2 linked regions of the Tistrella bauzanensis genome follow. The protein of the gene in region 1 interacts with the protein of each later gene in a pairwise test. Links are inferred from orthologs where the notes say so. Each region holds a gene or a part of one and is shown in the gene's direction. Other genes may lie near its edges. The genes, in order: IEW15_RS17135 and ybgC.

The links.
Region 2: the proteins of IEW15_RS17135 (region 1) and ybgC interact in binary tests that used the Escherichia coli proteins (3 or more experiments, as listed by UniProt). The link is inferred for Tistrella bauzanensis from one-to-one orthologs.

What each region holds. Positions count from the first base shown.
Region 1 is NZ_BMDZ01000045.1:21,735-37,063, forward strand. Bases 1-2,819 are described here. They hold IEW15_RS17135 (acyl carrier protein), read left to right. Parts: upstream 1-1,201; coding sequence 1,202-1,438; downstream 1,439-2,819. Other genes in these bases: fabD (ACP S-malonyltransferase), read left to right, coding at 1-150; fabG (3-oxoacyl-[acyl-carrier-protein] reductase), read left to right, coding at 268-1,005; fabF (beta-ketoacyl-ACP synthase II), read left to right, coding at 1,702-2,819. In the rest of the region: more of fabF, read left to right, coding at 2,820-2,961; endolytic transglycosylase MltG, read left to right, coding at 3,010-4,044; IEW15_RS17150 (DUF6925 family protein), read right to left, coding at 4,063-5,145; IEW15_RS17155 (ABC transporter ATP-binding protein), read right to left, coding at 5,082-5,996; IEW15_RS17160 (FecCD family ABC transporter permease), read right to left, coding at 5,993-7,009; IEW15_RS17165 (ABC transporter substrate-binding protein), read right to left, coding at 7,012-7,878; IEW15_RS17170 (TonB-dependent receptor plug domain-containing protein), read right to left, coding at 7,882-9,843; IEW15_RS17175 (SDR family NAD(P)-dependent oxidoreductase), read right to left, coding at 10,344-11,138; IEW15_RS17180 (YicC/YloC family endoribonuclease), read left to right, coding at 11,218-12,108; gmk (guanylate kinase), read left to right, coding at 12,190-12,858; IEW15_RS17190 (calcium/sodium antiporter), read right to left, coding at 12,967-13,956; 16S rRNA (adenine(1518)-N(6)/adenine(1519)-N(6))-dimethyltransferase RsmA, read right to left, coding at 14,119-14,997; 4-hydroxythreonine-4-phosphate dehydrogenase PdxA, read right to left, coding at 15,045-15,329. UniProt on the Escherichia coli protein: Carrier of the growing fatty acid chain in fatty acid biosynthesis.
Region 2 is NZ_BMDZ01000005.1:59,358-74,651, reverse strand. The notes cover bases 6,442-9,225. They hold ybgC (tol-pal system-associated acyl-CoA thioesterase), read left to right. Parts: upstream 6,442-7,506; coding sequence 7,507-7,944; downstream 7,945-9,225. Other genes in these bases: IEW15_RS03795 (amidase), read right to left, coding at 7,987-9,225; ruvB (Holliday junction branch migration DNA helicase RuvB), read left to right, coding at 6,442-7,392. Outside these bases: tkt (transketolase), read right to left, coding at 1-1,116; IEW15_RS03845 (hypothetical protein), read left to right, coding at 1,512-1,826; IEW15_RS03840 (cell division protein ZapA), read left to right, coding at 1,855-2,205; IEW15_RS03830 (5-formyltetrahydrofolate cyclo-ligase), read left to right, coding at 2,490-3,152; IEW15_RS03825 (TIGR00282 family metallophosphoesterase), read left to right, coding at 3,221-4,099; IEW15_RS03820 (YebC/PmpR family DNA-binding transcriptional regulator), read left to right, coding at 4,338-5,087; crossover junction endodeoxyribonuclease RuvC, read left to right, coding at 5,151-5,651; Holliday junction branch migration protein RuvA, read left to right, coding at 5,681-6,334; more of ruvB, read left to right, coding at 6,331-6,441; more of IEW15_RS03795, read right to left, coding at 9,226-9,384; protein TolQ, read left to right, coding at 9,908-10,642; protein TolR, read left to right, coding at 10,647-11,135; IEW15_RS03780 (TonB C-terminal domain-containing protein), read left to right, coding at 11,848-12,360; Tol-Pal system beta propeller repeat protein TolB, read left to right, coding at 12,474-13,736; peptidoglycan-associated lipoprotein Pal, read left to right, coding at 13,890-14,399; tol-pal system protein YbgF, read left to right, coding at 14,601-15,294.

The sequences.
Region 1 (15,329 bases):
CTGTTCATGAAGTCGGCCGGTGTGGAAGAAACCGTCGAGCTGGGCGCCGGCAAGGTGCTGTCGGGGCTGACCAAGCGGATCGACCGCGCGGTCGCGGCCCGGTCGGTCGGAACCCCCGCCGAGATCGAGGCGTTCCTGACATCACTCTGAGCCGTGCCACCTGTCCGGGTTGTCCGCTCGGGCTTTGGGGTTGCCGACCGGCTGACGGCCCGATCCCGGCTCTCTGAATTGACCCTGGCTCTCTGAATACCGAGGTTGACCGATCCCATGTTCGATCTGACGCAGCGTACCGCGCTCGTGACCGGCGCCACCGGCGGTATCGGTGCCGCCATCGCCCGCGCGCTCCACGCCCAGGGTGCCACCGTGGCACTGCACGGCCGGCGCGCGGATGCGCTGGAGGCACTGGCGGCGGAGCTGGGGGAGCGGGTTCATGTGGTGCCGGCCGATCTCGCCGTCGACGGCGCCGCCGAGACCCTGGTCAAAGAGGCCGAGGCCGCGATGGGTGGGCTCGACATTCTGGTCAGCAATGCCGGCCTCACCCGCGACACGCTGCTGATGCGGATGAAGGACGCCGATTTCGATCAGGTGATCGACGTCAATCTGAAGGCGGGTTTCCGCCTGACCCGGGCGGTGATGAAGGGCATGATGAAGCGTCGCTATGGCCGCATCATCGCCGTCACCTCGGTGGTCGGGCATATGGGCAACCCCGGGCAGGCCAATTATGCCGCGTCCAAGGGTGGCCTCACCGCCATGATCAAGGCGATCGCGCAGGAGGTTTCCTCCCGCGGGATCACAGCGAATTGTGTGGCACCCGGATACATCGCAACGCCGATGACCGACGTGCTCACCGACGAGCAGAAGACCGGTCTGCTCGAAAAGGTACCAGTGGGCCGTCTTGGCTCACCGGAAGATGTCGCCGCGGCCATCGTCTATCTGGCGAGCACCGAGGCGGCCTATGTGACCGGTCAGACGCTCCACGTCAACGGCGGCATGGTCATGATCTGACCGCCGGGCCGGGGACGCGAACCGGACGAGCCCCGCGATCTTTGCCGTGGCATGCGGAAGTGCTGCTGACAAAGGTCCGGAAAGTGTGCTACAGCCCTTCTCGATTTCGACGGGGCTGCCCTGCACGACCAATCGGCAGTACGGCGCAACGCCCGAACGAACGCCACTTGCCCGTGAGCTTGAGGGACGACGACTGATGAGCGACATTGCTGAGCGCGTGAAGAAGATCGTGGTCGAACATCTCGGTGTCGACGAAGACAAGGTCACCGAGACGGCCAGCTTCATCGACGACCTCGGTGCCGACAGCCTCGATACCGTCGAACTCGTGATGGCCTTCGAGGAAGAGTTCGGGATCGAGATCCCGGATGACGCCGCGGAGAAGATCCTGACCGTCCAGAACGCCATCACGTTCATCCAGGAGCAGCAGGGCTGATTGTTCAGCCCTGACGCTCCGGGCGACGTGCCGGCGCCAGCCGCCGGTGCGGCCGCACCCGCTACGGCGCGGGTGAGCTGATCGAAGGGCCCGTCGCCGCACCGACATCTGTCGTGCGGCCATGGGTTCCGCCGCGAAACGGGCGTCGTCCGCCGATCCGATCGCTGACGGATGGGCGACAACGCCCGCTTCTGCCGTTGTGGCGGCCCCGTCCGGGCCGCCGGCACGCGGCCCATTCAGGCAGAAAGGACGCGCTGACCGAGATGAGACGTGTCGTCGTCACCGGGCTGGGTCTTGTCACTCCGCTCGCGGTCGGGGTGAAGACGAGCTGGGAGCGTCTGCTCGCCAGCAAGTCCGGAATCCGCAGCATCGACAGCTTCGATGTGTCCGACCTCACCGTCCGCATCGCCGCCATGGTGCCCAAGGGCGCCGGCGAGGATGCCTTCCGTCCGGAAGACTATATTCCGGTCAAGGACGTGAAGAAGATGGACGAGTTCATCCATTACGCCCTGGGCGCCGCCGACGAGGCGATCCGCGACGCGGGCTGGAAGCCTGAGGCGGAAGAGGATCTTAACCGGACCGGGGTGATGATCGGTTCCGGCATCGGCGGTCTGCCGACGATCGCCGAGGGCGCGATCGCGATGGAGCAGCGCGGTCCGCGCCGCGTCTCGCCGTTCTTCATTCCCTCGGCGCTGATCAATCTGGCCTCGGGCCAGGTGTCGATCAAATACGGCTTCCGCGGCCCCAATCATGCGGTCGTCACCGCCTGCTCGACCGGCGCGCATGCCATTGGCGATGCGGCCCGGCTGATCATGTGGGACGATGCCGACGTGATGATCGCGGGTGGCTCGGAAGCGGCGGTCTGCCGGATGGGCATTGCCGGCTTCGCGGCCGCCAAGGCGCTGTCCTCGGGCTATAATGACACGCCTGAGCGTGGTTCCCGCCCCTGGGACAAGGGCCGTGACGGCTTTGTCATGGGCGAGGGTGCCGGCGTGGTCGTGCTTGAAGAGCTTGAGCATGCCAAGGCCCGCGGCGCGCATATCTATGCCGAGGTCATCGGCTATGGCATGTCGGGCGACGCCTATCACATCACCGCACCGTCGGAAGACGGCAATGGCGGCTTCAGGGCCATGCAGGCGGCGCTGAAGCGTGCCGGTATCACCCCGGATCAGGTCGACTACATCAACGCCCATGGCACCTCCACGCCGCGCGGTGACGTGATCGAGCTGGCGGCGGTGAAGCGGTTGTTCGGCGATGCCGCCTATAAGCTGTCGATGTCGTCGACCAAATCGTCAATCGGCCATCTTCTGGGGGCGGCCGGCGCGGTGGAGGCGATCTTCTCGATCCTCGCCATCCGCGACAGTGTCGTCCCGCCGACGCTGAACCTCGATGACCCGGATGACGGCTGCGATATCGATCTGGTGCCGCATCAGGCGAAGGAGCGGCCGGTGCGCTATGCCCTGTCGAACTCGTTCGGCTTCGGCGGCACCAATGCCTCGGTCGTCTTCGCGCGGCCGGAATGACCGGCCGTCGGTCCGACGTCTTTCGGATCGTCTGACGCAGGGGCTGCCGTGCGCATCCTGAAGTATATTGCCATCGCCCTCGTTTCCGTGATGACCCTGGTCGTCGCGGGGGCGGGGGCTTTGGTCTGGTGGGGCTCGGTCTGGCTCGAGACGCCCGCGGCATTGACCGAGACCCGCACCGTCATGCTGCCGCGTGGTACCGGCGTGATCGGCATCGCCCGGCGGCTGGCCGATGCCGGCGTGATCGACCAGCCGCTGGCATTCCGGGCGGCGGTGACGCTGATGGATGTTCAGGCCCGTCTGAAAGCGGGCGAGTACCGTATCGAACCCGGCCAGAGCCCGTCCGACATCATCGATATGCTGGTCGAAGGCCGGGTGGTGCTGCATCGCCTGACGGTGGCCGAGGGGGTGACCCTGCGCAGCGTCTGGACGATGGTTGACGAGGATGACCGGCTGTCGGGCGAGATGCCGCCGCTGGACACTCTGGCCGAGGGCGGCCTGATGCCCGAGACCTATACCTTCACCCGAGGTGACAGCCGCGCGGGTGTCATCGAGCGCATGAAGACCGCGATGGACCAGGCGCTCGACGAGGCATGGGCCGCGCGCCGGCCGGATCTGCCGTTGTCATCGCCTGAGGAGATGCTGATCCTGGCCTCGGTGGTCGAGCGCGAGACCGGGGTCGCCGACGAGCGGCCGCTGGTCGCCGGGGTGTTCATCAACCGGTTGAAGCGCGGCATGCGTCTGCAATCGGACCCGACCGTGATCTATGGCCTGAGCGACGGCACCGGCCGGATCGCTCGCGGCATCACCCGCAGCGATCTCGGCACCGCCCATGACTGGAACACTTATGAGATCGACGGATTGCCGGCAACGCCGATCGCGCTGCCAGGCCGCGCCAGCCTGATGGCCGTGGCCCAGCCGGCCGAGACCGATGCGCTGTATTTCGTGGCCGACGGCACTGGCGGGCATGTGTTCGCGACCACACTGGCCGAGCACAATCGCAATGTCGCCAAATGGCGGCGGATCGAGCGCGAGCGCCGTACCGCCGCCAAGGCAGCAGCGGCCGGATCGCAACAGGATTGACCAGCCGCCGCTGCGCGCTCAGCCACAGCTGCCGGCCGTGGCGCGGCCATCCGCGGCATCGCCGCCGGCCGGATCATGGACATGCTGCCAGTCGGCGATCAGTGCCGGGTCGCCGATGCCCATCTGGCGGGCCTGCCGCAAGGCCACCTTCATTGCCGCCCTGATCCATCGGCCATCAAGGTCTTCACAGCCGGTGGTCAGCGCTGCGCTGTGGCGTGGCGGCAGGCCGCTATCCACCGCATCGAACACCCGCTGCATGACCATGGCGGCCCGCGGGTCGCCATGGCGGGCGAACAGGGCTGCGAATGACAGATGTGCCGCAAGGTCGAAGGGGCGCGGGCGGCCCGTCATGTCCCGCAGCGGGTTGACCGCGTGCATCGTCAGTCCGGCAACCTCGCCCTCGGCAATCGGGGTGGTCGCCGAATGCGCCAGCCCAGTCGCCAGCAGTTTGGGCAGAAGATGGGTATGCGGGCCTTCGGGCGAGGTTTCACCGGCTGTCGGAACTGGCTGATAAACCTCGATTCGCGACAACCTGGTCATGAAGACGCGATGGCCGCCGGTGGCGGCGGCGGCGCGGCGCGGTCCCGGATCGGACCCCAGCAGCGGCCGGCCCGCCAGACCACGAAGAACCGCGATCGCGGCCGGGTCGGACAGCCGGATACAGGCATCGACATGGGGGATGGCGAGGCCCAGATCGAACAGGATCGCCGGCCGGTCCTGATCGCGCACCGCGTGGTCATCCGGCCCCAGCTCGGTCACCACGCTGTGCGCGGCGCAGATTGCGGCTGTCGCCGGCTGGCAGAAGGCGATGGCCGACGACCAGCCGATGCCGTCGGCGGATGGCGTGTGATAGGCGAGCGGCCGGCACGCCGTTGCAGTGTTCACCGCCAGCGCGCCCCGCGCCGTGGCCATGGCCAGCCGCGCGGGGACGTCTGCGGTGCCCATGATTGCTTCGTCGGCATCACGGATGAACTCGGCGATGGCCCCGAAACTGCCGGTGCTCCAGCCCTGGGCCGGATCGGCGATCAGGTCGGCGATCAGCCGGCGGGTGTCGTCGTCTTGTATCGTGCGGCGGTCTGTGGCGCGGACGCTCGCGGGCATGGTGCCACCTCGTCATCATCGGGTTGGTGTGATGGGGGGATGAATGCAGCCTCCTCGGCGCAGCCGATCCGTGCCCAGGGAATGATCAGCGGCCGGCCACCGGCCTCGCCACGCCAGGCATGAATGCCATAGGCGGTGGCCAGATGGCCGGCGCTCAGCACCCGCGCGGCATCGCCATCGGCCAGCACCCGGCCTTGCGTCAGCAACACCAGCCGGTCGCAGAACCGCGCCGCCAGCGACAGATCGTGCAGCACCGCGACGACCACCGCACCCCGGCGGGCCTGATCGGCCAGCACCGCCATGACGTCGAGCTGGTGAGCGGGGTCCAGCGCCGCCACCGGCTCGTCGACCAGCAGCACCGGCGCCTCGACCGCCAGCGCGCGCGCCAGCAGCACACGCAGGATTTCACCACCCGACAGCCGGTCGATACGCCGGCCGGCGAAGCCGGTGGTGCCGGTCAGGGCCATGGCGCGCGCGACTGCCGCCCGGTCGGCCGGCGTCGTGCCATCGCCATGGGGCAGACGTCCAAGAGCGACGACCGCTTCGGCGCCCAGCGGCCAATGTGCCTGACCACCCTGCGCCAGATAGGACAGGCTGCGCGCGCGCCGCATGGCGGGCAGGTCGTGGATCGGGCGGCCATCCAGACGCACCATACCGCGATCGGGCCGGGACAACCCGGCCAGCAGGCGGAGCAGGGTGGTCTTGCCGGCGCCGTTGGGTCCGATCAGCCCGACCAGCCGGCCGGGCGCGAATTGCAGGCTGACCGCATCCAGGATGGGGCGCTCCGGCCCGATAACGGTGATGCTCAAGGCCTCCAGAACCGGACGCTCTGCCATGGCGGTGGCGGTCATCGGGGATCCTTTCGGGCAACGGACAGGATCAGGGAGGCGAGGAAGGGGGCGCCGATCAGCGCCATCACCACCCCCAGTTTCAGCTCGGGCCGGGTCGGCAGCAGGCGCAGCAGAATGTCGGCCGCGAGCGTGAAGGCGGCACCGGCAGGGCCGGAGACCCAGATCAGGGCGGCCGGCCGGTGGTTGACCAGTGGCCGCATCAGATGCGGCACGATCAGCCCCACGAAGCCGACCGCACCGGCGACGGCGACCCCCGGCCCCACCGCCAGGGCGGTGCCGATGATCGCCGCCAGCCGGGTGCGGGTGATGTCGAAGCCCAGGCTGCGGGCGGTGTCTTCGCCCAGGGTCAGGGCTTCAAGCGCCTGGCCTGTGCGAACCAGCATCGCCAGCCCGATCAGGATCGGCGGTGCCGCCAGCCAGACATGGTTCATACTGCGATCAGCCAGCGATCCCATCAACCAGAACACGATTTCCAGCGCCGCATATGGCGAGGGGGCGAGGTTGAGCGCCAGCGCGGTCAAGGCGGCGGCAAAGCTGCCGATGGCGACACCGGTCAGGATCAGCGCCGTGGTCCCCGCCCCCCGGCGGGCGACCAGTGCCAGAACCAGCGTCGCCAGCAGGGCGCCGGTGATGCCGCCCAGCGGCAGAGCCAGCGCCCAGAGCGCCCCCAGCCCGCTATAGAACACACAGACCGCACCGAAGCCGGCGGCACCACTGACGCCGATCACCCCCGGATCGGCCAGCGGGTTGCGCAGCAGGCCCTGAAGGGTGGCCCCGGCCATGGCGAGCCCCGCGCCCAGCAGGGCGGCCAGGATCGCCCGGGGCAGGCGCAACTCCACCAGGATCAGGGCATCGAGGGTTTCGCGGCCATGCCACAGATCGGCGACGGCCTGCCACAGATTCAGCCCGTCGGGACCGGTCGCGATCGAAGCGAGCATCAGCAGGGCGGTCAGTGCGGCAAGCCCGCTTGCAAGGAGGCGCGTGCCGGCGGCCAGGTGGATGTATGGCCTCATTATCATTGGTCGGCACCGCGCCGGGTCAGCACCGTGCGGCGCGCGGCCGACAGCCGTGCCACCGCCTCGGCGACCCAGGGGCCGGGGCAGACCCACAGCGCTGCCGGCAGCGAGGCGATGGTGATGCCGGCCTGACGGCTGCGGAAAGCCGGATGGTCCAGCACCTCGCGTGCCAGGGCCGGCGGCGCATCACCATCGCTGTCCAGAATCAGCAGCTCCGGTTTCAGCCGCAGCAGCCGTTCCAGGCCGATGCGGCCATCGCCATCCACCGGTGCATCCGGCGCCAGATTGCGCAGGCCGGCGGCCGTAAGGATCTCGTCCTGAAGCGTGCCGGCGCCGGCAACGCCGCCGCCGGGCCGCAGTACCACCACCCCCGGCATGCCGCCCTGATCATCGGGTGCCGGCCGCGCCGCCGCCAGCATGGCGTCCATCCGGGCCAGCATCGCCACGCCGGCATCGGGATTGCCGACCGTGGCCGCGAGGCTGGTCACCTGATCGCGGATGCCATCGAGGCTGGTTGCCTCGTCCAGAAGCCGCACCGGAATGCCGGCGCGGCGCAGCATGGCCGTGGTGGTGGCGGTGGTATAGCGCCCGGCCACCACCAGATCGGGTCGGAGCCGGGCAATCTCTTCGGCCCGCCCATGATTGAGCGTCAGCCCCGCCGCGGCGCCGGCATCGATCGCCGCCGGCCCTGCCGCCAGCCAGGTGACCGACACCAGCCGCCCCGGTGGCGCCAGCCGCAGCAGCAATTCATCCGCGCACAGGTTCATCGAAACGATCCGGGTCGGTGCCGCCCCGACAGGTGCCGCAGCCGGGATCATTGCCGCAAGGATCATCGCCGCCACGGCCACAGGGCTGCGCCGGATCATGGCTCAGAACCGCATCCGCAGGCCGGCATAGGCTGCCCGCCCGCGTGAACCATAGCCCAGAACCTCCTGATACTGCTCGTCGAACAGATTGTCGACCCGGCCGAAGATCTCGGCCCTGTCGGTGAGGTCATAGGCCGCGGTCAGGCCGACCAGCGTATATGCGCCCAAGGTGACGACGCTGCGGGCATAATTGGCGTCATAGGCCCAGTCCTTCTGCTCGCCGTTATAGACCACCGACACGCCGGCGCGGGCGCGGTCGTCCAGAAAGCGGGTGGCGATATCGGCGCTGGCGACATGCGGCGCCCGGCGGATGAGTTCCTCGCCCTTGGCGTCCTCGCCATCGGTATAGGTGTAGGTGAGGCGGAGATCCATCCAGCCGGTCGGCCGCAGGGTCAGCGATGCCTCGACGCCGTCGATCTTCGACGTGCCATCCAGATTGAGCGACGTGTTGCCAGACCCTTGAATCAATCGGTCGATATCCTGGCTGAAATAGCCGAGATCGGCGGTGATGCGACCGCCAAGGAAGGATTGCTCGACGCCCGCATCCCAGCCGCGCGCCCGTTCGGGCTTCAGGTCTGGATTTCCCCGATAGCTGGCCGAATAGCCGAACAATTCAAACAGGGTCGGGTTCTTCACCCCGGTGCCATAGGATGTGCGCAGCCGCGTGCCGGTGCCGTCGATCACCCAGGCCGCGGTCAGCCGGTAGGTGGCGGCATCATCGAACAACTCGTTCTGATCCACCCGGCCGGCCACCGACAGGAACAGGCTGTTGAACAAGCCCAGCCGGTATTCGGCGGCATAGCCAGTGGCATCGAAGGCCCGATCGACCGACGACCAGTCGCTGTGGGTGCGCACGGTCTCGCGCTCATACTCCGCCGCCAGACTGATATCGTGGCTGGCGGGCAGGCCGGTGGTGGTGTCGAAACTGTAATCGGTCTGATAATCGGTCTTCAGGCGTCGCCCCAGATAGGTGCTCGACACCGAGCCGTTCGCGCGATAGTCGCGGTCGTGTTCGGTGTGGGCCAGGCCGAGCTTGTGGCGCCACCGGCCATCGGCCATGGCATAGCGGGCCTCGGCGCGTGCGAAGCTCTGGGTGCCGCGGGTCTCTTCGTCGCCGTCGACGGGCAGGGTGGAATAGCCATCACCTTCAGCATGATAGCGCAGGGTTCTGCCAACCAGGGCGAATTCCAGATCCTCGGTCGGCCGCCAGCCGAATTTCGCGAAGGCCGATCGGTTGCGATAGCCGTCGGTCTCAGGATTGCCCGCCCGCTCGTCGGCGACCGAGATGCCGTCGGTGCGGAAGCTCTGCACCGAGACCATGCCGTCGAAGATCTCGTCGCCATAGGACAGGCTGCCAGCCGCCTCGCGGGTCTCGAAGCCGCCGGCCTCGGTCCGCAGACTGCCCGACAGCGGGCCGGCGCCGCGCTTCGTCGTGATGTCGATCACCCCGCCCATGGCGTCCGATCCGTACAGCGCGCTCTGGGGGCCGCGCAGAACCTCGATCCGCTCCACCTCATAGGCCAGCAGATGGGCGAAATCGAATTCCGAGCCGGCCGACGGGTCCGATACCTCAATGCCGTCGATCCGCACCAGGGTCTGATTGCCTTCCGATCCACGGATGCGGATCTGCGACAGGCCACCGACCGAGCCGGTGCGGCTGACCGCGACGCCGGGCACCAGCCGCAGGGCGTCGTCGACATGGCGGATCTGAAGCGCGTCGAGCTGCTCGCCGGTGATGACCGTCACCGCACTGCCGATCGCGGCCAGCGGCGTGGGCGTGCGCGCGGCCGACACCGAGATCGGGCCGAGCGGTGTGACCTCGTCATCGGAGGCAGCCTGTGCAATGGGGGACGACAGGCCGGCGGCGAGCGCGGCTGTCAGAATGGCGGCCGTGGTGACATGGCGGTTGGCTGGCTGGCGGCGGACGGAGTCCGGGCGGCGGACGTGGGCAGTGGTATCAGGCACCGATAGACCTCGTTCAGCAACGTCGACCGGTCACTGCGAACGAGGCCAGCATGGTATGCGGCTTTGTGCCTGTTGGAACCGTGCCTGAAGGAAGACGGGTGTCCGGGGGCCCTGACGCCGCCACCGCTTGCAAAAACCCATCGGTACACCCCGCCCGACGTGCTCGCCCGTGACCGCGAATGACGGCAGGTCTCCTGGCTCGCAGGTCATCGCACCGCCATCGCCTTCCCGGCCTCGATGGACCAGTGGCAGTCAGGATGGGGCACTCGCTGCTTACAGTTGCGGGGGCAGCCGCGGAATTGCGATCGCCGGCTTCGGCCGTGATCGCGCACCGCATTCCCTTTTCATCCCCGACCGACCAGGTCGATCGCGGACACCATCAGTGGCGCCATGGTTGCGCAATCGGGGTGCGTCTGGCAAGAGCATATCGCAGGGCGTCAGGGCGTCAGGGCGTTTCGCGATGGCGGGCCGGCCAGCCACGGACATGGCGGTCCTGGCGACTATTTGCCCGGCATCCGGCGCAGAAGCGCATCCGCCCAGGATGCCGGCAGGGCTGCCAGCAGCCAGACCACCGCGGCCAGTTGCCAGGGAAAGGCGATCCGGGCGCGATTGCGACAGAGTCCCCGGCGGATGATGGCGGCGGCGCGATCGGCCTCCATCAGGTACGGCATCGGAAAGCGGTTGCGCCCGGTCATCGGTGTCCGCACGAAGCCCGGGCAGACGACGGACACATGCAGGCCGCCCTTGGCGAGGCGCGGTCGCAGACCTTCGCCCCAGGCCTTGACGGCGGCCTTTGATGCGGCATAGGCGGGGGCACCGGGCTGGCCGCGATAACCGGCCAGGCTTGAGATGATCGCAATCGCCCCGCGTCCCCGGCCCAGCATCAGATTGGCGGCCGGCAACACGGTATTGACCACGCCGTCGACATTGACCGCGAAGATCGCGCGCGTGACATCGGCCGAAACGGTGCCGCCCGATGCCGCCTCGTTTCCCGATATGCCGGCATTGGCGATGACCAGATCCAGGGGAAAGGTCGTGTCGGCGCGGGTGAGCCAGTCTGCCATGGCCCCGGCATCGGTCACGTCGAACAGGGCCGTGTCGACCGTGGCACCGCTGGCGCGGGCGGCGGCGGCCACACTGTCCAGGCGGGCCGCGTCGCGTCCGTGCAGCGCCAGCCTGACGCCCGGCGCGGCATAGGCCCGGACCAGTGCGGCGCCGAGCCCGCTGGAAGCACCGGTGATGGCGATGTGGCGGGGCGACAGGTGGTCGCGTGGCGGGCGGGTCGCGTCGGACATCTGTGGCAATCGCTGCTTGGCGGGGGCTTGCGGGGTTCGTATAGTCCGCCGATCATCGCTCATCCTCAGGAGATTGGCCATGGCGCTCGCCAGCATGACGGGATTTGCCCGCGCCGACGCCGGCGATGCGCGCTACCGCTGGAGTTGGGAGGTCAAGAGCGTCAATGGCCGCTCGCTGGATCTCCGCATCCGCCTTGCCGCCGGCTTCGATCAGTTCGAGCCGGTGATCCGCCGGGTGGCCCAGGACCGGCTGCGGCGCGGCCATGTCAGCGTGCAGCTTGCGATGGTGGTCCATGCCCGCGGCACCCGGCTGCGCCTGGACCCGGATGTGGCCGACGGGCTGGGCGAGGTGATCGCCGATCTGCAGCGGCGTTTTCCCAAGGCCAAGGCGCCGCGGATCGATGGTCTGCTGCGCGTGCCCGGCTTGATCCAGGCCGTGGAGCACGAGGAAAGCGAAGCCGCCCGCGCCACCCGCGAGCACGCGATGACCGACAGCCTGATCGTGGCCTTCGACCGGCTGGTCGCGGCGCGCGCCCAGGAAGGTGCCGCCCTCGCCCGGCTGATCGACGAGCATATCGATGCGATCGGCGGCCTGATCGCCGATGCCCGGGCGACCGCCGCCGCCCAGCCCGAGGTGATCCGCAACCGGCTGGACGATCTGATCCACAGCCTGCTGCACGACCGCGCCGGCCTGTCGGAAGACAGGATCATCCAGGAAGCGGCCGTGCTCGCCGCCAAGGCCGATATCCGCGAGGAACTGGACCGGCTGGATGCCCATGTCGCCCAGGCACGGGCGCTGTGTGCCGACGACGAACCGGTCGGCCGTCAGCTCGATTTTCTGGCCCAGGAGTTCAACCGCGAGGCCAATACGCTGTGCTCGAAATCCTCGGACACCACGCTGACCCGCATCGGGCTGGCGCTGAAGACCCGGATCGACCAGTTGCGCGAACAGATCCAGAATGTTGAGTAAGATCCTTCATATAAAAGGATCTTTTGGAATGATGGAAGCGAGACACGTGATGCAGACTGCCGGACCGGCCCAGGTGTGGGCATGAGTGATGCCGCCACCACCAGCCGCCGCCTTCCCCATGACCGGCGCCGTGGCCTGATGCTGGTGCTGTCATCGCCATCGGGCGCCGGCAAGACCACCCTGTCGCGGCGGTTGCTGGCCAGTGATGACGATATTGCATTGTCGGTATCGGTGACCACGCGCGCGAAGCGGCCGGGTGAAGTGGATGGGGTGGATTATCACTTCATCGACAAGGCGGCGTTCCAGCGGATGGTCGGTGACGATGCCCTGCTGGAACATGCGACCGTGTTCGAGAACAGCTATGGCACCCCGCGCGCGGCGGTGGAGGCGACATTGGCATCCGGCCGTGACGTCCTGTTCGATATCGACTGGCAGGGCACTCAGCAGCTGGCAGATCGGGCGCGCGACGATCTGGTGACGGTCTTCATCCTGCCGCCGTCGATCGTGGAACTGGAACGCCGGCTGACCACCCGTGCCCAGGACAGCGCCGAGGTGGTGGCCAGGCGGATGGCCAAGGCGGCTGATGAAATGAGCCACTACGCCGAATACGATTATGTGCTGGTGAACGATGATGTCGATCGCAGCCTGGCCAATCTGGAGGCGATCCTGCGCGCGGAGCGCCTGCGCCGCAAGCGCCAGCTCGGCTTGAGCGGTTTCGTGAATGGCATGCGTGAGGATGCCGGTCGCTGAGCTTCGCTCTGTTGACCGTCAATCAGATCGGTCTGACCACAAACGACTGATGGCCCGCATCGGATATCCGGTGCAGGCCATCAGTGCGGTGTCGGGCAGGGCAGTGGCTCAGGCGAGCCCGAGCGCACCGCGTACCGCCGGCGACAACTGCACGACGAAATAGAGCACATAGGCAGCCAGGAACACACCGGCCTCGCGCCTGCCGATCCGCCAGCCGGTCCAGGCGAAGACCAGCAGCAGCCCGGTTGCCGCCGCCATCACCCAGATGTCGAGCGCCAGCACCTCGGGCGGGATGGCGATCGGCTGGACCAATGCCGTGACGCCGCCGATGCCGAGTGCGTTGAAGATATTGCTGCCGATGATATTGCCGAGGGCGACATCGCCATGCTTGCGCAGCGCCGCCATCACCGAGGTGACCAGTTCCGGCAGCGAGGTGCCGACGGCAACCAGGGTGAGGCCGATCACCGCTTCGGACAGGCCGAAGGTCCGCGCCACCTCGACCGCGCTTGAGATCAGGAAATTCGCCCCGAGCATCACGCCGGCGATTCCGATGGCTGTGATCAGCAGGCTGCGGCCGATACTGGCGGTTTTCACCGGCTCCTGATCTGCCACATAGTTCGCCTCGGCGGCGTGCATCCGGGCGGTGGCATCGTTCATCCGCTTGTCGGAGATATAGCTGAAGACCGTATAGCCGACCAGGCCGACCAGGAACAGCACACCGGCGGTCCGCCCCAATTCGCCGCCCAGGCAGGCGAGGATCAGCGCGAGTGTGGCCAGCGTCAGCATGGTGCCGTCGCGCTTGAACGCCTGCGGGGCAACCGCGATTGGCAGGATAAGCGCGGCAGCACCAAGAATCAGCAGGATATTGGCGATATTGCTGCCGACGATATTGCCGATGGCGATGCCTGGCGCCCCGCCCAGCGCCGCCTGAAGGCTTGCGACCAGTTCCGGTGTGGAGGTGCCGAAACCGACCAGGGTGAGGCCGATCACCATCGGCGAAATCCCCAGCCGGGTGGCGGTGCCCACCGCGCCGCGGACCAGAAGTTCGCCACCCAGAAACAACAATCCCAGGCCGGCGGCGAGCAGAAGATAGGTCATGCGGTCTCCCGTGTCGTGAATGGCACCCCGGAGACATGACGACGGCACGCGTCCACGCATGGGCCGCCATGGCTCGTCGCCAATTTCGGCGAGGGATCGCGCATTTTCAAGATGCGCCGTCGGGCATAAGCGCCCGTCGGCCGCGACCGGATGGCGATGGCGTCAGTCGCGGGCCGCAAGTGCCCGGGCAAGTGCGCAGAACCCCTCGACCGAGACCGTTTCGGCGCGCCGCGTGGGCTCGATACCGGCGGCGGCCAGCAGCGCTTCGGCATCACCCAGGCTTTTCAGGCTCTGGCGCAGCATCTTTCGACGCTGGCCGAAGCCCGCTGCCGTCACCGCCGACAGCAGGTGCAGATCGGCGGGCGCCAGCGGCTCGGGCCGGGTTTCATAGATCAGCACCGTCGACGTCACCTTGGGCGGTGGCGTGAAGGCGCGCGGGCCGATGTCGAAGCCTTTGGCGATGCGGAACCGCCATTGTGCCAGCACCGACAGCCGGCCATAGTCGCGCCCGCCGGGCTCGGCGATCAGCCGGTCGGCCACTTCCTTCTGGTACATCAGCACCATGCCGGCGATGCGTTCCGGGCGCTCGGCCCATTGCACGGTCAACTGGGTGGAGATGTTGTAGGGCAGGTTCGATGCGATCCAGCAACGGCCGGGATCGCCCGCCGCATCCAGCAGCGCCCCCGGATCCATGGTCAGCGCATCGGCCTCGATGATCGAGAACCGGCCGGGAAACGCCTCGACCAGCGGCTGCAGGGCCTGGACGGCGCGGGCATCACGTTCGATGGCGATCACCCGGGCGGCGGGGCCGGCCAGCAGGCCGCGGGTCAGCCCGCCGGGGCCGGGGCCCACCTCGATCACGGTGCCGCCGGCCAGGCCGCCGCGGCCCTCGGCCAGTCTGGCAATCCGCCGGGTCAGGTTCAGATCCAGCAGGAAATGCTGGCCCAGCGATTTGCGCGCATCCAGGCCGTTGGCCGCGATGACGTCGCGCAGCGGCGGCAGCGCCTCCAGCCGGGCGGCTGTGTCGTCTGGAATGGTGATGGCGGCAGGGCCGGTCGATGAAAATTCGTCGGTCATGGGGCTCCGGATCAGCCGGCGGCACGTCTGCGTGCGGCGCTCATCAGGCTGGCCAGCCTGATGGCGGCAACCAGGCTGTCGATGCGGGCAATGCCGCGGCCGGCAATGTCGAGGGCGGTGCCGTGATCAGGCGAGGTGCGCACGATCGGCAGGCCCAGCGTGACATTGACCCCGCCATGGAAATCGAGCGTTTTGGCCGGGATCAGTACCTGATCATGGTACATGCCGAGCACCGCGTCATAACCGGCGCGGGCTTCGGCATGAAACAGGGTATCGGCGGGCAGAGGGCCGCGGGC
Region 2 (15,294 bases), on another replicon or contig:
TTCCAGCGCCATTTCCGAGGCCTTGCGGGTGGCAACGGCCTTGGGATCGGCGATGATCGCGGCGATATGGGCATCGAGCGCCTCGGCCCATCCGGCCGGCAATTCGCCCGCCATCGCACGGGTGAAGCTGGCCCGGGTGTCGGGATCGAGGGTTGCGAAACGGTCTTCCCAGGCCTTGCGATCGGCACTGCCGCGCCGGCCGGCGGTGGCCCAGGCATCGCGGATCGCCGCCGGAACCTCGAACGGCTCATGCGGCCACGACAGCGCCTCGCGGGCGCCGGCAATTTCAATCGCACCCAGCGGCGAGCCGTGAACGCCGGACGTGCCGGCCTTTTTGGGCGCGCCATACCCGATGGTGGTGCGGCAGGCGATCAGCACCGGCTTGTCGCTGGTGCGCGCACGCTCCAGCGCCGCGGCGACCGCCTCAGGGTCGTGGCCATCGACCGCATCGGTCGCCCAGCCGCTGGCCTCGAAGCGCTTGCGCTGGTCATCCGAGCACGACAGCGACACCGGGCCGTCGATCGAGATGCCGTTATCGTCCCACAGCACGATCAGCTTCGACAGCCGCAGATGGCCGGCCAGCGAGATCGCCTCGTGGCTGATGCCTTCCATCAGGCAGCCGTCGCCGACGATGGCATAGGTGTAATGGTCGACCACCGACCCGCCGAAACGGGCGGCGAGCAGACGCTCGGCCAGCGCCATACCCACGGCATTGGCGATGCCCTGGCCCAGCGGACCGGTGGTGGTCTCGATCCCGCTGGCATGACCATATTCCGGATGGCCGGCCGTGCGGGCGCCGAGCTGACGGAAGTTCCTGATCTCGTCGAGCGTCATGTCGGCATAGCCGGTCAGATGCAGCAGCGCATAGAGCAGCATCGAGCCATGGCCGGCCGAGAGCACGAAGCGGTCGCGATCGGCCCATTTCGGCGCCGACGGATCGAACTTCAGGAAACGGGTGAAGAGAACGGTGGCCGCGTCCGCCATGCCCATGGGCATGCCCGGATGGCCGGAATTCGCGCGCTCGACGGCATCCATGCTGAGCGTGCGCACGGCATTCGCCATGTCGCGCAGCGATGGCGCATCGGTCGAGGGGGCATCGGTCGTCTGAGCGGTCATCGGCCTTCACGCAGCATAAGAGGGACGGCAAAGTGCCGACGCTCGCTGCCGGTCCGCCGCCGACGATCCGTCAACTGCCTGAAACAAGCGCCGTGCGGCGCAAAGATGGCGGGCCGTCACCGCCCCGTCAACCGCCTATTTCCGCAAGGCTCCGTGCCGTGGGTGCCGTCGTTCCACCCGGGCATGCAGGGCCGCCATTCCCCGACCACAGGCCGATCGCGGGTCATTGACGGCGAGCGGTGGCAGTTCCTATCTTGGCCCGTCGATACCGGCCGATCATGTTCGCCGGTTCCGCAACCAGCCGTGCGACACCATGTTGTCATTTGCGTGCGTCTGTTTACCGCAGATATCTGTATCTTTGTATATCCTTCCCAAAGTCGATGGTGGCCGGACCGATGGCGAATATGGAATTGGCATGGCAGCGTCTGTCGAGCGCGCTCGCCCGCCTCGATGCCGCAAGCCGCAAGGCATCGGAACGCGTCACCCAGGCGCGTCATGCCGGTGAGACGGCGGCGGCCGGCGCTGCCGGTGCGCAGATCGAGGCTTTGCGGGCCGAAATCGAGACGCTGGCGGCCGAGCGGTCGGCATTGCAGCAGGCCCTGGCCGCGGCGCAGGACGCCCGCGGCCGGGCCGATGCCCGCGGCCACATGGCCGGGCAGGAGATCGATAGGGCGATCAACGCAATTGGTCGTGCGCTCGATGACCGCTGACCTCAACCGGATCGGAGACACAGGCGCGATGGCCGAAGTCGAGGTACGCATTCTGGGCCGGGCGTTCACGCTGGCCTGCGGCGAGGGCCAGGAAGACAGTGTCCGGGCGCTGGCCCACAAGCTTGAAGACAAGGTCCGCCAGGTCACCGGCGACCGGCCGGTCGCGGTTGATGCGCGTGTGATGCTGATGGCGGCCCTGCTGCTGGCCGATCAGGCGAACGAGTCGGAGCAGGGCCTGTACCGGGCGCGGATCGAGGTCGACAAGATGCGCCGCAGCGCCGATCGCTCGGCCGCCGAGGTCGATGCGACGCTGGCCCGCGCGCTCGACGATTTCGCCGGACGCATCGAGGCTATTGCAACCCGGCTTGAGAAACTCTAAATGAAGGTCAGGACGGGATCTGGCCTTCACGTCAGGCAACCTAAATCCCAGGGACCGATACCATCTACATGAGGGAGCTGTCCCTCTCCGTCGAGCGGACAGGGCACCGGCCGGCTAGTCCGGACCGGTTCTGCCCGGACCAAACGACGGAGGAAACGGCGCCCACCTGCTCAAGCGGGTCCATGTGGATTTTTAACCGCCAACGAAAGTGCCGGTTCCCCGTCCGCCCGATTGACGACCCTGATCGACCCTGGTTGCGGACCCGCAGCCGGGGCGAATTGCTTTTGCGGAGCCACGATCTGACGCAGCCGATTGCCCCCGATCCGGATGTGGCACTTGCCGCCCTGAAAGGCGTCTTGCGCCGGGAATTGCGCCGGGTGCGGCGCGAGGCTTCGGCCGCACGGGGATTTGAGGCAGCCAGCGCGCTTGCGGCACAGGCCGGCACCCTGGCCGATGCCCTGGCGGACATCGTGCCCGCCCGGTCCCAATCCGCCCGGCCGCGCATCGTGGCGGGTTATGTCGCGGCAGGCGGCGAGATCGACGTGCTGCCACTGATGCGGGCTTTGGCCGGCCGGCTGGGTGCCGCCATGGCGTTGCCGGTCGTGAACGCGCCCGACATGCCGCTCGACTTCCGCGCCTGGCGGCCGGAGATGGCCCTGACCATCGGTGCCTTCGGGATCCCGATCCCGGCCGCGGGCCCGACGGTGATGCCGGATCTGCTGCTGATGCCGCTGGTGGCGGTGGATCGGGGCGGGCACAGGCTGGGGCAGGGGGGCGGCTTTTACGACCGCACCATCGCGCGTGCCGAAGCGGCGGGGCTGCCGCCGGTCACCGTGGGCGTGGCCTTTGCCGAACAGGTCGTCGATGCGGTGCCCCGGGGCATGTTCGACCGGCCGCTGGATCTGGTACTGACCGATCGGGGACTGATGCGGCCCGACCGGTCCTGAGCGGCGCATCGGGCGCCGCGACGAACGTGAAACATGACGACAAGCTCAACACACGGAAAGGCTGAACGGTGCGGATACTCTTTCTTGGCGATGTGGTCGGGCGGACCGGCCGGCAGGCGGTGATCGATCATGCCACGACCATCAGGGCGGCACTCGGCGTCGATCTGCTGATCGTCAACGGGGAGAACGCGGCCTCGGGCTTCGGCATCACGCCCAAGATCTGCGAAAGCTTCTATGCCGCCGGCGTCGATATCCTCACCACCGGCAACCACGTCTGGGACCAGCGCGAGATCCAGGGCTGGGTCGACCAGGACCAGCGCCTGTTGCGGCCGCTGAATTTCCCGCCCGGCACGCCGGGGCGCGGCGCCACCATGGCGACCCTGCCCGATGGCCGCCGGGTGGTGGTGGCGAATGTGATGTGCAGCCTGTTCATGGAAACGCTCGATGATCCGTTCCGGGCCCTGGCGCCCGTGCTGCGCGATTATCCGCTGGGCGGTATCGTGTCGGCGATTTTCGTCGACCTGCATGGCGAGGCGACCAGCGAGAAGATGGCCTATGGTCATTATCTGGACGGGCAGGTGACCGCGGTCATCGGCACCCACACCCATGTGCCGACCGCCGATCATCAGGTTCTGCCGGGCGGCACCGCCTTTCAGTGCGATGCCGGCATGTGCGGCGATTATGACAGCGTCATCGGCATGGACAAGGCGGCCTCGCTGGACCGGTTCACCCGCAAGATGCGTGGCCAGAAGCTGCTGCCCGCCAACGGTCCGGCCACGATCTGCGGCTCGCTGATCGAAACCGACGACGCGACCGGCCTTGCCCGTTCGATCAGCCCGCTCAGGGTGGGTGGGCGGTTGAGCCCGGCCTGGCCGGGGGCGGAGCCGATGCCCGAGAGCCTGATGAACCTGCATCTGACGGGTGCGGCCGCCGACGCCGTCGGCTGATCCGGGCGAGGGGGCTGATCCGGGTGGGGCGGCCAAGCTGGCGCGACGCGGGGGCATCGCCGCATGACCGGGTCGTCTGAAGGGGTGCATCCGGCGCGAATTCCTGCTATCGAAGCCGTCGGAAGCGCCCCTGGCGTCGCCCCTTGCGGGCTGCGGTGCGTCGGGGGCGCCATGTGCATCACCGCGTTTCGGGTCTCACCGCGTTCCGGACGCCGGGCTGACGAGGTTTGAACGGCAGATGGCTGGTCATTCACAATTCAAGAACATCATGCACCGCAAGGCCGCGCAGGATAAGAAGCGCGCCAAGGTGTTCACGAAGCTGTTGCGCGAACTGGTGATCGCCGCCAAGGAAGGCGGCGCCGACGCCAATGCCAATCCGCGCCTGCGCAGCGCCGTGCAGGCGGCGCGCGTCGCCAACATGCCCAAGGACAATATCGAGCGCGCGATCAAGCGCGGTGCCGGTGGTGCCGAGGGCGACAATTACGAAGAGGTCCGTTACGAGGGCTATGGCCCCGGTGGTGTCGCGGTGATCGCCGAGGCGCTGACCGACAACCGCAACCGGACCGCATCGGAAGTGCGCTCGGCCTTCAGCAAGAACGGCGGGTCGCTGGGCGAGACGAATTCGGTGGCGTTCAACTTCAACCGGGTTGGCCGGATCACCTATCCGGTCGATGTGGCGGCGGCCGATGCCATGCTGGAAGCGGCGATCGAGGCCGGCGCCGACGATCTTGAAAGCGATGACGAGACCCATGTCATCTATACCCAGCCCGATCTTCTGCAGGAGGTCCGGTCGGGTCTTGAGGCGCGGTTCGGCGATCCGCAGGAATCGAAGCTGGGCTGGGTGCCGCTGAGCACGATCGAGATCGACGAGGAGCAGGCCCAGGGCCTGTTCAAGATGATCGAGGCGCTGGAAGACAATGACGACGTCCAGGAAGTCATCGCCAATTTCGAGGTCTCGGACGAGGTGATGGCCAAGCTGAACGCCTGATCGCCGAAAGACGCCGCTGTCGGGCGGCATCTGAACCAGATGGAGCGGGAGGCAGACGGCACCATGCGCATCATCGGCATCGATCCCGGCTTACGGATCACCGGCTGGGGGATCGTCGACGCCGAAGGCTCGCGCCTGGTGCATGTCGGCCACGGGACCGTCACCTCCGACGACAAGGCGGCGCTGTCGGAGCGGCTGCGATCGCTCTATGACGGGTTGTACGAGGTGGTCGCGCGCTATAATCCCGGCGGTGCCGCGGTCGAGCAGACCTTCGTCAACGCCAATGCCGCCTCGGCGCTGAAGCTTGGCCATGCGCGCGCGGTGGCTCTGCTGGTGCCGGCGCAGACCGGGCTGACGGTGGCCGAGTATGAACCGGGCGTGGTGAAGAAGGCGCTGACCGGCAGTGGCCGGGCCGACAAGGCCCAGGTCGCCGCCATGGTGGCCCGGCTGCTGCCCGGCATCGACCGGACCGCACGCGCCGATGCCTATGATGCGCTCGCGGTGGCCATCTGCCACGCGCATCATGGGGCGACACGCAGCGGCTGGGCAGTGCAGGCGCGCTGACGATCGATCAGGGGAAGGATGCGGTTTAGATGTTCGCGCGGCTGAAGGGCATCGTCGACGAGATCGGCGCCGACCATGCGGTGATCGACGTCCATGGCGTGGGCTATCTGGTCCAGGCGTCGCGCCGGACGCTGGGCGCGCTGGGCGGCACCGGTGCCGAAGCGGTGCTGCACATCGAAACCCATGTCCGCGAGGACCACATCCATCTCTATGGCTTCGTCGACCGGTCGGAACGCGACTGGTTCCGCCTGCTGGTGACCGTGCAGGGGGTGGGGGCCAAGGTGGCGCTGGCGGTGCTGTCGGTGCTGGAGCCGGGGGCACTGGCGGCAGCCATCGCCGCCCAGGATGCCCGGCCGCCGGCACGGGCGACCGGGGTTGGCCCGAAGCTGGCCAAGCGGATCGTGATGGAGCTGAAGGACAAGGCGGCACTGGTCGGCATCGGTGCCGCCGATGTGGCGGTGCTGGCCAGATCCATGCGCACACCCGAAGCGGCTGCCGCTGCCGCCGCCGCCAAGTCGCCCGACATCGCGGCGTTCGATGATGCCCTGTCGGCCCTGGTCAATCTGGGCTATCGCGAAAGCGAGGCCGAGCCGGCCTTGCGGCGCGTGGCGGAGGCGGCGGGCGAGACCGCGGCGGATGTGCAGATGCTGCTGCGCGGCGCGCTGAAGGACCTGGCGCGATGAGCGCCGGCGACGAGCGCCTGATCGCGCCGGCGAGCCTGCCCGAAGACCGGCAGGATCCGGCGCTCAGGCCCGAGAGGCTGGCGGATTTCGTGGGGCAGCGGCAGGTGCTGGGGAACCTCGCGGTGTTCATCGCCGCCGCCCGCGCGCGCGGCGATGCGCTCGATCATGTGCTGCTGCACGGGCCTCCGGGGCTGGGCAAGACCACGCTGGCCCAGATCGTCGCCAAGGAAATGGGCGTGGGGTTCCGCGCCACATCGGGGCCGGTGATCGCGCGGGCCGGCGATCTGGCGGCGATCCTGACCAATCTGAACGAATTCGACGTGCTGTTCATCGACGAGATCCACCGCCTGAATCCGGCGGTGGAAGAGATCCTGTATCCGGCGATGGAGGATTTTCAGCTCGATCTGGTGATCGGTGAGGGGCCGTCGGCCCGATCGGTGCGGATCGACCTGCCGCGCTTTACGCTGGTGGCGGCGACCACCCGCGCCGGGCTGGTGACCCGGCCGCTGCGGGAACGCTTCGGGATTCCGCTGCGGCTGAACTATTACGAGATCGACGAATTGGCGTCGATCGTGCGGCGCGGCGCGCGGCTGCTGGCGGCGCCGCTGACCGAAGATGGTGCCCACGAAATCGCCCGACGCTCACGCGGTACGCCGCGTGTGGCCGGCCGGCTGCTGCGCCGGGTGCGCGATTTTGCGGCCGTGGCCGACGCGGCGCAGATCGATGCCGGCGTGGCCGACCGGGCGCTGACCCGGCTGGAGGTCGACCCCCAGGGTCTGGACGCCATGGACCGGCGCTATCTGGGCTGTATTGCCCGCCATTATGGCGGCGGGCCGGTTGGGGTGGAAACCCTGGCCGCGGCCTTGTCGGAAAGTCGCGACGCGATCGAGGACGTGATCGAGCCGTTTCTGATCCAGCAGGGGCTGCTGGCGCGCACGCCGCGTGGCCGAGTGCTGACCCGGGGCGGCTGGCAGCATCTGGGCCTGATGCCGCCACCACCGAAGGATGGCGAGCCCGATCTGTTCGCGGGGCCCGGGGACGGCGCCGACGAGGCGTGACGACTTGCCTGAAGGTGGTGTAGTTTTTCGTGATATCCCGCCAGGGTGGTGGCCTCCGCAGAGATGCCACCCCATGCCGCCGTCGTGCTGCCATCGAGACAGAGGATCGCGCCCGTGACCGAGATACGCCCAGAAACCGTGCAGCCCGATATCATCCGGGTCCGGGTCTATTGGGAAGATACCGATGCCGCTGGTATCGTCTATTACGCCAATTATCTGAAGTTCATGGAGCGGGGGCGCACGGAATGGCTGCGCCGGCGCGGCATCGATCAGCGCCCGCTGCTTGAGCGTGACGGTTTCGGTTTCGCCGTGCGCGAGGTGGCGCTGGACTATCAGGCGCCGGCGCGGCTTGAGGATATGCTGACCGTTTCCACCGTGATCAGCGCCTATGGCGGCGCCTGGGTGACCTTCGATCAGATGGTGTCGCGGGGCGACCAGCTGCTGGTGCGGGGCACGATCAAATGCGTGGCCTTGAGCCCCGCGACCGGCCAGCCGCGCCGTCTGCCGAAGGAGCTTGTCGCACTGGTGCGCCCGGCCAGTACACCACGCTGACGCGGTGGGCAGCCGGGCGCAGCCCGATCAGTCCGGCTTTCCTCAGTCGAGGGTCGGCCAGGGGCGCTGTTCGTCGCGCATGCCTTCCCAGGCGCGGGCCATGCGCAGCACGCCCAGATCGTCGAATCGGCGGCCCACGATCTGCAACCCGATCGGCAGCCCTGCCAACGAGTAGCCGCAATTGACCGAGATCGCCGGCTGTTCCGACATGTTCCAGACCACGGTGTAGCCGATATGTTCGAACGGCCGGTCGGGATCGTCGACGGGTGAGGCCCACTCGGCCGGGAACGCCACATCGGGGGCGACCGGCGACAGCACGAAATCATAGCCGCCACCGTGGAACAGCCGGGCAGCCGCCTTGCGCATCTCCATGGTGCGGTTGAAGCCGCGCACGGCCTGCAAGGCCGTGCGGGTCTGGCCGCTTTCGGCCCAGGTGCGGATATAGGGCAGAATTTTGGCGCGGGTGGCCTCGGGCAGCCGCTCGACATCGTCCCACGACCGCACGCGCCAGAAATCGTCCAGCCCGTCGAGCATCTCGCGGGTCAGAACCGCCGGCACCTCTTCGACCACGGCACCGGCCGCCTCGAAGCGGCGCGCGGCTTCCTTGACAGCCGCGATCACCGCCGGGTTAGGCGTCATGCCGGCGCCGATATCGAGCATCAGACCGATGCGCAGGCCCTTGATCGCCTGATTGTCCAGATCCATCCAGTCGATATCGGCGGGCGGCAGGCTCATGCCATCGCGCCAGTCGGGCTTTGACAGCACGGTCATTGCCAGCGCCGTGTCGGCGACGGTGCGGGTCATCGGCCCGGCGACCCGGCCGACATAGGCGGGGTCGATCGGGATACGGCCCAGACTGGCCTTCAGGCCGACCACGCCGCACCAGCCGGCGGGCAGGCGGATCGAGCCGCCGATATCGGTGCCGATATGAATCGGACCGTAACCGGCCGCGGCCGCGGCACCGGCGCCGGCGGACGAGCCGCCGGGATTGGTTGCCAGATCCCATGGGTTGCGGGCCAGCCTGTGGAAGCTCGACAGGCCCGAGGACAGCATGCCGTAATCGGGCATGGTGGTCTTGGCCAGGATCACGGCACCCGCCTCGCGCAGCCGGGCGGCCGGGGGCGAGTCGGCGGCGGCCGGGGTCATGTCGGATGCGGCCGTGCCCACCGGGACCGGGCAGCCCTTGGTCGCCATATTCTCCTTGATCGTCACCGGCACGCCGTCGAGGGGGCCGAGCGCCGCCTTGCGGGTCCAGCGATCGGTGGCGGCGCGGGCGGCCTCGCGGGCGGCCTCAGGATCGAAAGCCCAGGTCGCGCACAGCCTGTCGTCCCACGCCTCGATCCGCGCGATCACGGCATCGGTGACCTCGGTCGGCGAGGTTTGGCCCTGGGCATAGAGCGTTGACAGCTCCACGGCTGACAGATCGGCGAGCGACGTCATGGAAAACATGCCTTTCGTAATGCTGAGCCCAAGGCCATTGGGGGAGGGAGGGCGGATGCGGCGCGGATCATGTCTCGTGGTGCGAAATTCCGCAGCGCGGCGGCCTTCGGGCTGACGGCGCCGATTATGGCGCCCGACGCAGGGCAGGGTCCAGGCAAATGCATCCCGACCCGATGAATTTCCTCTCGTAAATCTTTGTATAATATGGAGAATATTGCAGTGCAGAAGAACGGGCCCGAGACTGCTTGTGGCGCTGCGATGACAGCCGGTCATGTGACCGTGCGTCGGGCCTCAGATGGACCCTTCACAAGACCCGCGGCATGGCATATCTCGTGGCCCGGCCAGCCCTGATTGCAGCCCCGCCCAGGCGCGGTGGCGGCTGTCGTCAAGGCCTGCCTGCCCGTGTCAAATTCGTGAAACGGCAGCGGATTGCCCGGAAGTCTGCTAATCAAGCGGGTCGAAGAGACGTGGACCACCGGTTCTGATGGTCAGCCGGGTCAGGTCCGTTCCACGGAGGACGTGAATGGAGCAGGAGGTCGTTAGCCAGGCGGCGCTCGCCGGATCGGTGGGCGCGCATGATATGAGCATCATCAGCCTGGTGATGAACGCCGACATCATTGTGAAGTCGGTCATGCTCATGCTCGCACTGGCCTCCATCTGGTCCTGGGCGATCATTTTCGACAAGTTCCGATTGATGGGCCGGCTGAAGCGTCGCGCCGATGATTTCGAGAACCGGTTCTGGTCGGGCGGCTCGCTGGAAGAGCTGTATGACGCGATATCGGAACGCGCCGATCATCCGATGGCGCATGTGTTCTCGGCCGCGATGGGCGAATGGCGCCGGGCGAAGGTCAAGGGCACGGCGCTGGCCGACCCGCTGTCGCGGGCCAATCTGCGCCAGCGCATCGAGCAGGTGATGGACATCGCGCTGAACCGCGAGATGGCCATGCTCGAACGCAATCTGGGCTTCCTTGCCACCGTCGGCTCGACGGCGCCATTCGTGGGGTTGTTCGGCACGGTCTGGGGCATCATGAACAGCTTCACCTCGATCGCGGTGACCAAGAACACCACGCTGGCCGTGGTGGCACCGGGCATCGCCGAGGCGCTGTTCGCCACCGCCATCGGCCTGGTCGCGGCCATTCCGGCGGTGATCTTCTATAACAAGCTGTCGAGCGATATCGGCCGCTATGGCGCCCGGCTGGACAACTTCACCGGCGAATTCAGCGCGCTGATCGCCCGCCAGATCGAAGACAGGCGCTGAGATCATGGCCGGTGGCATCCGACGCGCAAAGGGACATGGCCGCCGCCGCCGTTGGGGCGGGGCTGAGCCGATGAGCGAGATCAACGTGACGCCGATGGTCGACGTCATGCTGGTTCTGCTGATCATCTTCATGGTCACGGCCCCCTTGCTGACCGCCGGGGTCGAGGTCGATCTGCCGGAAAGCTCGGCGGCGCCGCTGGCGGGCCAGGACGAACCCCTGTCGGTGTCGGTGGATGCCGAGGGACGGGTGTATGTTCAGGACAAGGAAGTGACGCTGGAGACCCTGCCTCAGACCCTGATGGCCATCGCCGCCAACAAGACCGATACCCGCATCTTCGTGCGTGGCGACCGGTCGATCGATTACGGCCGGGTCATGCAGGTGATGGGCACGGTGACCGGCGCCGGCTTCACCAAGGTGTCGCTCGTGACGACATTGCAGCAGACCGGTCCGCAGCAGACGGGTGCGGCACCGGCCGCCCGCCGGGGCAGCTGACGCCGCCCCTGTCAACCTGGCGCCGCGGTCTCGCGAACGGCGCTTTTCCGCTTTCTGAATGGAGCAACGGACCCACGTGAAGCGCGGTTTGACATATTCGCTGGCAACTCACGGCGCCGTTGCTGCGCTGTTGTGGTTCGGCCTGCCGTCACTCAGCCGCCCGCTGCCGCCGGAGGAACAGACGATCGTGATCGATCTGGTTCCGGTGACCGATGTGACGCGTGCGTCCCAACTGCGCCCCAAGCCAGAACCGAAGCCCGAGCCTGAAAAGCAGATGGCGCAGGCGAGTCCGCCTCCACCTCCACCTCCGCCGCCACCTCCGCCGCCTCCGCCGCCGCCCCCTCCGCCGCCTCCGCCGCCGCCCCCTCCGCCGCCTCCGCCTCCGCCCCCTCCGCCGCCTCCGCCTCCGCCCCCTCCGCCGCCTCCGCCTCCGCCCCCTCCGCCGCCTCCGCCGCCGGCACCACCGCCGCCCCCTCCGCCACCGCCTCCTCCTCCTCCGCCGCCGGTCCCGAAGCCGGAGCCGGCACCACCGCCGCCCCCTCCGCCTCCGCCCCCTCCGCCGCCTCCACCGCCGCCTCCCCCCAAGAAGCCGGAGCCGCCGAAGAAACCGGAACCAGAGAAGAAGCCTGAGCCAGAGAAAAAGCCGGAACCGCCGAAGCCCGAGCCGAAGAAGCCGGAACCACCGAAGCCCGAGCCGAAAAAGCCCGAGCCGGTGAAGAAGCCCGAGCCGGTGAAGAAGCCGGAACCGGAGAAGAAGCCGGAGCCCGACGATCCGCTTGCGTCGCTGCGCAAGAGCCTCGATCAGCTGAAGACGCAGTCCCGCGAGGACGCGCCGAAGGAACAGCAGGTCGCGCGTTCGAACCAGCCGCAGCAGGCCGTGATGCAGCGCAATGCCCAGCCGACCAATCAGGTCTCGGTCAGCGACATTGCCTTCATCCGCAGCCAGATCGAACGGCGCTGGTCGGTGCCCGTCGGCGCGCCGGAGGCTGAGAACCTGATCGTCGAGGTTCGCATTCGCCTGGCGCCCGATGGTACGGTGCAATCGGCGGATGTGGTCGACAGGGCGCGTATGCAGCGGCCGGGCGAGGAATCCTATCGCGTGGCCGCGGAAAGTGCGGTCCGCGCGATCAGGGCCGCAAGTCCGTTGGAATTGCCTGCGGGCAAATATGATCAGCTCAAGGACATTGTCCTGGCGTTCAACCCGAAGAACATGGTGGGCCGATGACAGACACGATCCGTTCCGCAAACGCAGCCAGCCGCCCGCGTCGTCGCACGCGGCCGGTGCTGCGTGTCCTCGCGGTGGCGGCGCTCGGGCTGGTCGTGGGGCTGGCTGGGGCGATGATGCCGCATCCGGCTTCGGCGCAGGTGCGCATCGACATCACCCGTGGCGTCGTCGAACCCATGCCGATCGCCATCAGCAATTTTCTGGCGGTCGATCCATCGGGCGCGCCGTTCGACAGCGATATTCCGGGCGTGATCGCAAGCGATCTTGCGAGCTCGGGCCTGTTCCGGCCGATCGACCGCAACGCGTTCCTTCAGGCGCCGGGCGAGATGACCCCGCTGCCGGATTTCGCCGACTGGCGGCAGATCAATGCCCAGGCGCTGGTGACGGGCCAAGTCCGCCAGGAAGGCAACCAGATCGCGGTTGAATTCCGCCTGTGGGATGTGTTCGGCCAGAGCCAGATGGCTGGCGTGGTCTATCGCGTCGACCCGAAGCTGTGGCGCCGCGTCGCCCATATGATCGCCGACCAGATCTATGAGCGGATCACCGGCGAGGGCGGCTATTTCGACACCCAGATCGTGTATGTCGCCGAAAGCGGCCCCGCCGATAAGCGGGTCAAGCGGCTTGCGATCATGGATCAGGACGGGGCCAATCATCGTTATCTGACCGATGGCCAGGATCTGGTGCTGACCCCGCGTCTGTCGCCGAACGCACGCGAGATCACCTATATGGCGTTCCGCAATCGCCAGGCGCGGGTGTTCGTCTATGATCTAGACACTGGCCGGCAGCGGGTGCTGGGCGATTTTCCGGGCATGACCTTCGCGCCGCGCTTCACGCCCGACGGGCGTTCGGTGCTGATGTCGATGGCCCGCGACGGCGCCACCTCGCTCTACAAGCTCGATGTCGCGAGCGGTGCCGTTCAGCGGCTCACCTCGTCGCAGGCGATCGATACCTCGCCATCGGTGTCGCCCGACGGCAAGCGGATGGTGTTCAACTCCGACCGGTCCGGCGGCCAGCAGATCTATGTGGCCAATGCCGACGGCTCGGGCCTGCAGCGCATCAGCTTCGGCACCGGCACCTATGCGACGCCGGTCTGGTCCCCTCGTGGCGACCTGATCGCGTTCACGAAAATGAACCGTGGCCGGTTCGTCATCGGGGTCATGCGCCCCGATGGCAGCGATGAACGGCTTCTGACCGATGGCTATCTTGTGGAAGGCCCGACCTGGGCCCCCAATGGCCGCGTTCTGGCCTTCTTCCGCAAAGACCGACCCGGCGGCGAGACCCGCCTGTATTCGATCGATATCACTGGATATAACGAGCGGTTGATCGTTACGCCCGGCGAAGCATCGGATCCGGCGTGGTCGGCCTTGATTCGATAGTGTTGGTTGATATACTCCAACCTGTCGTGTGCCTGGCGACCGGGTGAATTGTGACCCTCGCACAATTCACGCTGGCGATTGGAGCGAACGCCGGCCAGGACTACGGAACTGCTTTCCGGTGCTCCGACATGTCTCGGATACCTTAGGTACAAAATGCGCTTCAAGATCCTCACGTCTATCGCCGCTCTGGCATTCGTCGCCGCCTGCTCGTCCGCTCCGGAAGACACGGGCTCCACCGGCGCCACCGGCGGAACCTCCTCGTCCGTCGGTTCGAGCCAGGGCACCATCTCGACCGGCGCCCAGCCCGGTTCGTGGGAATACGTGCAGCAGACCGCTGGCGACCGCGTGTTCTTTGAACTCGACAGCTCGTCGCTGACCGCCGAGGGTCGCCAGACCCTGTCGGTTCAGGCCGATTTCCTGCGCGCCAATCCGGCACAGCGGGTGATCGTCGAGGGCCATGCCGACGAACGCGGCACCCGCGAGTACAACCTCGCCCTTGGCGAGCGTCGCGCGACGGCCGCCAAGAATTATCTCGTGGCGCTCGGCATCTCGCCGGACCGTATCGAGACGATCTCTTACGGCAAGGAACGGCCGGCCGTTCTCGGCTCCGACGAGGCTGCCTGGGCGCAGAACCGTCGCGCCGTGACCGTGCTGGTCAACTGACGACGGCTCCGTCACTCCTAGACGGATTTCCGGTCCTGACGGACCGGACGACGGCCGGCGATCCCCTTGCGGGAACGCCGGCCGTCGGCTTTTGCACGGCTTTGCGTTATACCTGTCGATGCCTTATCCGCAACGGTGCCGATCGATATCGGGATCCTGCGGCGCAGGCAGGCAGACATGGTCGATCCCCTGATCTAAGGCATGAACATCATGGCTCTCTTCCCGACCGGCTTCGGCGACAGGCATGCCGACGCATATGGGCGCCGGCTGACGCGCGGCATCGCCGGCACGACGGCACTGGTGGCGGTGACCCTGGCCTTGCTGCTGGTCGACAGCCCCGATGCGACGGCGCAGCAGCAGCCCCCCGCGACCGCGGCGATGGCCGCGGCATTCGAGAGCCGGTTGAGCGGCCTTGAAGAGGGGCAGCGCCGCCAGACCGGCCGGATCGAGGAAGCCGAATTCCGCCTGCGCCGGCTTGAAGAACGGCTGGATCGGATGGAACGCGACCTCAACGACCGGCTGGGCCGGATCGAGGCGACCTTGTCCCAGGCGCCGGGCGCCGGTGATGTGGCGGACGGGGCCGCAATCGGGACCGGTACCGGGTCCGCCATCGGCGCGGGCGGGGATGGCGCCAGCACGCAAGCCCCTGCCGGCGACCAGCGGGGCGGCGCGGTGCAGCCGCTTGGCACCATCACCACGCGGCGGGACGCCGACGGCAACAGCATCACCAGCACCCAACCCGCGCCGACGCAGCCGACCCCGCCGCCGGTGGCCGGCGGCGATGCGGCGAAGAGCCGGGTGGAGCAGATCCAGACCGAACAGGAGCTGTATCGGTACGGGCTCGATCTGCTGCTGAAGGACCGTGACTATGCGGGCGCCGAGGTGGCGTTCAACG